Regions from separate parts of the Caldicellulosiruptor bescii DSM 6725 genome, predicted to be linked through region 2. Evidence: riboswitches for the same ligand, from Rfam matches in the RefSeq annotation. Region 2 holds a riboswitch; the other holds the start of a gene.
The links. Region 2 has a riboswitch for fluoride ahead of ATHE_RS11380 (DUF6062 family protein). Riboswitches for the same ligand answer to the same signal wherever they lie in the genome.
Positions count from the first base shown of each region.

Region 1: it holds a riboswitch for fluoride, as region 2 does, so the genes downstream of both, crcB (fluoride efflux transporter CrcB) here and ATHE_RS11380 (DUF6062 family protein) in region 2, are expected to answer to the same signal.

Region 1 is NC_012034.1:662,388-665,811, forward strand. Features, by position in the region: gene ATHE_RS02920 (hypothetical protein) at 1-761, shown strand, start outside; gene ATHE_RS02925 (cation diffusion facilitator family transporter) at 973-1,830, shown strand; fluoride riboswitch at 1,882-1,945, shown strand; gene crcB (fluoride efflux transporter CrcB) at 2,037-2,435, shown strand; gene crcB (fluoride efflux transporter CrcB) at 2,432-2,788, shown strand; gene hisS (histidine--tRNA ligase) at 2,907-3,424, shown strand, end outside.
Region 2 is NC_012034.1:2,395,737-2,399,160, reverse strand. Features, by position in the region: gene ATHE_RS11390 (HD domain-containing protein) at 1-688, shown strand, start outside; gene ATHE_RS11385 (hypothetical protein) at 707-1,288, shown strand; fluoride riboswitch at 1,380-1,458, shown strand; gene ATHE_RS11380 (DUF6062 family protein) at 1,542-2,168, shown strand; gene ATHE_RS11375 (dynamin family protein) at 2,208-3,424, shown strand, end outside.

The DNA of each region.
Region 1 (3,424 bases), 1.2 Mb from region 2:
ATTCAAAACCCAAGTTCGAAGAGTATATAAGGCTAATTAATGGAATAGAGATGAGGTTAGAATTTTTTATATTTCCGAAAATAGAAAAGATTTCAAAAAAACATAAAAAAATAAAATATTTTATTGACCAGCAAAGAGGAGGAAGAGTAATACACTTTGACTGGGTATATGAGGAAAATGTTCACATTAATTGTTTTATTGCATATTATATTGTAAGAGAAATATTAAAAAAGTACGGTCAACGTTTAAAAAATAGAAAAATAGGAATAATTGGACTTGAAAAAGCTAAAAAAAATGGACTTTTATATGAACTTGCGGAAAATACAGATATTCTTTATACTTCATTTGCTTCATTTCAAGAGATGAAAATAGCTGATGAACTTTTGGGAGAGTTCGGAACAGTTATAATAAATTGCTGGGAAGAAGAGAAATTGTTTGAAAATGTAGATATAGTGTTTGTGTTCAGAGAATTAGACAAGACAGCTTATGAGTTAAAAAGAGGAATAGTGTGCTATCCTGAAAAAGGAGTGGTAGAAGATTTTGAATTTTTGAAGAAGTTCTTTTTTCTTTCCGAGATTTGTGTTGATTTTCTTCCTCTTAAAGATATATGCATATATAACGTGACACCATTTGTTGATTTGCCTATTAACATGGTTGAAATCATTTGTGAAAAGCTTCTTTTTACAACCATAAATAGTTTTTCAGATGCCAATAAAGTCTTTACAAAAGACCTCTTTGATGTTAAAATAAAGTTCAAATAGTTATGGAAAATTTAAATATTTTTGAAGTGGTCAGAAAAGAGCAGGTAAAAGGCTCTTTTCGGGCCTGGGATTTTACCAGGCAGCAGGGATAAAAAAATCCTGCGGGACCCATGTTTTTTATACAAAACATGAGTCTTGGCAGGATTTTTTTATTGTTTTAAAAGTTTTGGCAAAAAAGATTATTATAATGAAAGGAGTTTTGTTAAAGTATATGGAAAAGCAGGGTGCGGCACTTTTATCAGTTTTTTCTAATACAGCCTTGGTTTTATTCAAACTTATTGCAGGTAGCATAATGGGTTCTGTGTCTGTTATATCAGAAGCAATTCACTCTGGCATTGACCTTTTAGCAAGCTTGGTTGCATATTTTTCCATCAGACAGGCAAGAAAACCAGCAGACAATGACCATCCTTTTGGTCATGGCAAGTTTGAAAATGTCTCTGGTGCATTTGAGGCAATATTAATATTTTTAGCAGCAGCTATGATTATTTATGAGGCAATAAAAAAGATTGTGAAGGGTGGAGAAGTTGAGAAGATAGAAGCAGGGCTTTTGGTTATGCTAATCTCAGCCGTTGTAAACCTTTTTATATCCTCAAAACTCTTTAAGGTAGCTAAAAAAACAGATTCTGTGGCTTTGGAAGCTGATGCTATGCATCTTTTCACAGATGTATTTACCTCGTTTGGAGTATTCTTAGGGCTTGTTGCAATAAAACTTACACATGTGTATATTATAGACCCAATAATTGCCATTGTTGTTGCTTTGATGATAATAAAAGCTTCTGTTGATTTAACAAAAAAAGCTCTCTGTGACCTTGTTGACAAGAGTCTTCCTCAAAGTGAGATTGAGATAATTGAAAATATAATAAGAAAATACTCCCAGGTTACAAGCTTTCACAAGCTCAGAACAAGAAAGAGCGGCGACAGGCGCGAGATTGATGTTCATATTAGAATGGAGAATTCAACTACATTAATAGATGCTCACAATCTCTGTGACCAGATAGAAAATGATATAAAATCAGCTCTGCCAAATTCACATATTACAATTCACATTGAACCTGAGGATGAGAAGTAGGAAGAGTCACAAAAAGTCTATATTGAAATCCACTGTGTTCGATGATATAATATTAAAAGTGGCGATGGAGTCCGCCGTACAAATGCCAATGAGGGCTGATGACTCCTACAGATGCTGCAAAAGAGCAACATCTGTAGGAGTTTTTGTATTTTATAGGTCTAATTTTCTGCTAACTTCTTTTATTTTAATCAAGGGGGCAAAGGTGTATGAAAAACATTGTTGCAATTGCTATTGGAGCTTTTTTTGGTGCTATTTGTAGATTTTTTATATCTCAGCTAAGTATTGGCAGCTTTCCATTCTCAACACTTTTTATAAACGTTGTTGGCAGTTTTGTTTTGTGTTTTGTTGCGGAAATCACCGTAGAACATATAAAGATTTCAACCGCCTTAAGACATATGATAACAACAGGTTTTATAAGCAGCTTTACAACCTTTTCTACATTTGTACTTGAAATTGTGAGGTTTTTAATGAAAGGAGAATTTACAGCTGCCATTGTCTATCCACTTTTATCCATTGTACTTGGGCTTTTAGCGTCAATTTTTGGCTTTGAACTTGCAAGGGTTATTTTAGAAAGACAGCAAAAAGAGGAGTACGAGGCAGCATGAACTATCTCATTGTTGGAGTTGGCGGAGTAATTGGAGCAATCTTGAGATATATAGTTGGGAAAATATTTAGAGAGGTAATGGATAAAGACCATCCTGTTGCTACATTGTTTATAAACGTGATAGGGAGCTTTTTAATAGGATATTTGTCAACAAAGCATCTTTCGAGTGAATACAAACTTTTTCTGATGATTGGTCTTCTTGGCGGGTTCACTACATACTCTACGTTTATGCTTGAGACATCAAGGTATATAAAGAGAGAAAAACAAATGAAAGCCTTTATTTATGTACTTGTCTCTATCATTTTTGGAATAGTTGCAACTGGTGTGGGAATTTGGTTAGCAAGCTTTGTTTAAGTATTACTACATTCTGACTATTTTTTAGGTCTCATCACTTGAAACCCCGAATTGAATTAATATATAATTTAAATATTGCAAATTCTAATCTTTTTAATTATTTTGAGGAGAGAAGGAAATGAAAATCCAAGCACCAAAAGGAACAAAGGATGTGCTTCCAGAGGAAAGTTATATGTGGCAATATGTTGAGAATAAATTCAGAGAGGTTTGCAAGCTTTATGGATATCAGGAAGTTAGATTTCCCACATTTGAGTACACAGAGCTTTTCCAAAGAGGAGTGGGCGATACTACTGATATTGTCCAAAAAGAGATGTATACCTTTTTGGACAAGGGTGGAAGGAGCATTACTTTAAGGCCAGAAGGGACAGCATCAACAGCAAGACTATTTATCGAGCATGGTTTTGCGTCACGTCCGATGCCACAGAGATTTTACTACATTATTTCAGCTTTCAGGTATGAAAATACTCAAGGCGGAAGGTTTAGAGAGTTTCACCAGTTTGGAATTGAGAATTTTGGTTCTTCTTCGCCTGTAACAGATGCAGAGGTAATTTCACTTGCTTACAATTTTTTTACAAGCCTTGGGCTTGACAATATTACTGTGAATATCAACAGCATCGGATGTCCTGTATGCAGAAA
Region 2 (3,424 bases):
AGTTAGTTATGGAAAATTTGATTTAGAAAGGCTTATTAATACTCTCACTGTTTGGGAAAATGAAGAAGGAGTGCTTTACCTTGCTATTGAAAAAGGTGGAATGCATGCTTTCGAAGAATTTGTTCTTGCAAGATATTTTATGTTTACCCAAGTTTATTTTTATAAAACAAGAAGGTTTTTAGATAATGCTCTTTTGTATTTTTTAAAAGGAGTGCTTCCAAATGGAAAGTATCCAGAAGATATTCAAGAATTTTTGAAGTACGATGATATTTATGTGTTAGAACTTATGAAACAAAATATAAAACAAAATGAATGGGCAGAACGAATTTTAAAAAGAAAAATACTAAGCAAAGTCTATGAAACTCCTGTTCATGCTTCTGAAAAAGATCAACAAATTTTCAACTTAGTTAAAAACAACTTGGTGGAAAGGATTGGCGAAGAATATCTTATTTTAGATTCAGCCGATAAACTTGTACATCAAATGCCAGTGAGGTATGAGCTTGATAGCGAGAAAGCAATTCCTGTAATTACTGAAAATGACAAAAAAGTGATACCAGTTAGTGTTGCCTCTGAAGTTATAAGAAAAATGACAGAGCCTATAAACATAAAAAGAATATACGTTTACGAAGATAAGAAAGAAGAAGCAATAAAAATTGTGAATGAGATGATGGAAAAAATGAGTAAATAAAATGAGGGGGAGAAGCCCATGACAGATGTTCGCATAGAAAGACTTTTGGGATTAATAAGTGAAATTTCAAAGTATTGCACACATACAGGGAATAAAGTTGGGAAAAAACTGCTTCAAAAGATTATATATTTGCTCCAGAGGAAGGGTTTAAATTTGGGGTACAATTTTTCCATTCATTATTACGGACCATACAGTAGTCAGCTGGAATATGATGTTTATAGATTAGAGATACATGGTTTGGTAAATGTTGAAAATAATGGATATACTCATAAGATAACTCCTGCCCAAAATATAGTAGATAATTTAAAATTAGCTGAGGTAATGGAAGATAAAAATAGAGATCTGATAAAAAAATTATGTAGCTTTAGTGCTAGAGATTTAGAACTTATTGCGACTGTAGACTATATTATTAATCAAATGAGGATTAACAAAATTGATGAGGAGAATCAAAAAGTAGTTATAGAAAAGGTTATTAAATTAAAAGGCAATAAGTATTCTGAGCAACAAATAATGGAGGCAATTACATTTTTGAAGCAACAAGAGTTTATAAATGGTGTAGATAAAATTAAAAAGGGAAAGTTGCAGCCTTTGTCGAAGTAAAGAAGATGTTTAAACTAAATTTGTAAGTGGTAAAATGCCCATATTGATTTATCTTTCAAAACCTCATATAATAAATATAGAGGAAAAAAGTAAATACTAAGGCGATGGAGTTCGCCTTAAATTGCCACAAGAAGTTCAAATACCTTGTGGCTGATAACTCCTGTCCGTATAGGATGCGGGCAGGAGTTTTTTGCTTTCTTAAAGAGTTTTAAGCCTTTTTAAAGGCTTTTTGGGGGGATGGACCTTGGATATCGTGTATTTTGAAATGATAGAAAACTTTAAAGAAGATAAGTGTATTATATGCCATCTTAAAAACAAGGCAATGAACAAATTCTTTGACGATTTTCTGTACGAATCCGTAAATGACTATAGTCTGCGAAGCAGAATTAGGGAAGGTGGAATTTGTCCTATACATGCAAGAAAGTTAGAGTCGTTAGGTGATGTACTTGCCCATGCCATTATATATTCTGATTTGCTAATTAATTTTAAAAACAACCACCATATTGAAACATTACCCCGTAAAAGAAAAATTCAAGATCAAAATGTGTGTGTCTTTTGTGAAAAGGAAAGTGGCTTTGAAGATACTTACACAAAAGCGTTTTCTCACTACTTTACAGCACAGCCGCAATTTAAATCAGCATTTTCAGAAAAAGGTTTTATATGTCAAAGGCATTTAAAACAAGTATTAGTAAAAATTACATCAATAACTGCTCAAAAAGAACTATTATCAGTTGTAAGTCACAAAATTGATATAATCTTGTATCACCTTGAGAAAATAAAAGAAAAGAACGACTATCGAAACATTCATGAAAGCTATACTCCTGAAGAGGTAAGAGCATGGCACATGGCTGTTGAGTTTGTTGCAGGGTCTAATGAGTAAGTGTATTTGAGCTGACATTTCAAAATGAGGTGAGAGGCGATGAGGGACACAGCGTATGATATCATGCAGGAGAATATTAAAAACTTTCTCAAGCAAATTAAAAACCTATCAGAGGAGATTGATTCAGAATCTATCAAGAGATTGGCAAGTAGCATTGAGGAAAAAATAAAAAAAGATGCATTTTACCTTGTTGTGTTGGGTCAGTTCAAAAGAGGAAAATCTACGCTAATAAATTACATGCTTGGAACAAATTTATTACCAACAGGGGTTCTTCCTTTGACATCAAGTATAACAAAGATTTATTACAGTCCTGAGGTTAAAATAGATGTAATTTTTAACAATGGTGTAAAAAAAGAAATTCCAGTTGATAAACTTGAGCTTTACTGCACAGAAAAAAGGAATCCTAAGAATCAAAAAGGTGTTGATACAATTGAGATAGGGTATCCGTTTGATTTTTTGAACAGGGATGTTGTAATTGTTGACACACCAGGAATTGGTTCTATATATCAGCACAACACAGATGTGACATATGAATTTATTGACAAGTCAGATGCAGTCATATTTGTATTGTCTGTTGACCCACCAATTACTGAAGTTGAAAAACAGTTTCTACTTAAGATTGCTGAAAGTGTAGATAAGATATTCTTTGTAATTAACAAATGTGACTTGACAAACAGAAATGAATTAGAGGAGATAGTAACTTTTACAAAAAATGTAATCAGAGATATAACAAAGAAAGAAAATATAAATATCTTTCCTCTTTCAGCAAAGATGGCACTTGAAGGCAAGGTGCAGGATAGAAGAGAAGTTATCAAAAAAAGTGGCATAGAGATTTTTGAAGAGGAACTAAAACGATTTTTAAGAAATGAAAAAGAAAAAGTGCAATTCTTAAGTAATTTGAAAAGTTTAGATAGCTTTTTAGAAGTTTGCAGAACATTTTTGGAAAGTGATATGAAACTCAAAGTTATGCCATTAAAACAGCTTGAAGAAAACATTGAAAAGTTTGATGAGTTTTTAGATAAAATAAATCGGAACAAGATTGAAATCTATAAGTTATTTAAGGTGGAGATGAATGATATTCTGACAAGTTTTGATGAGCAAATAGAAAAAATAAAGAAAGAGATTACAATAAATATTACAAAAAAGGTAAAAGATTATTATCCCTCAATTGCAAGATTTAAAAGGCTCAAACAGAAAGAATATCTTGAAAGGTATCTTGAGGAGGCTATTGTGCAAGAGTTTGAGTTTCAAAAAAG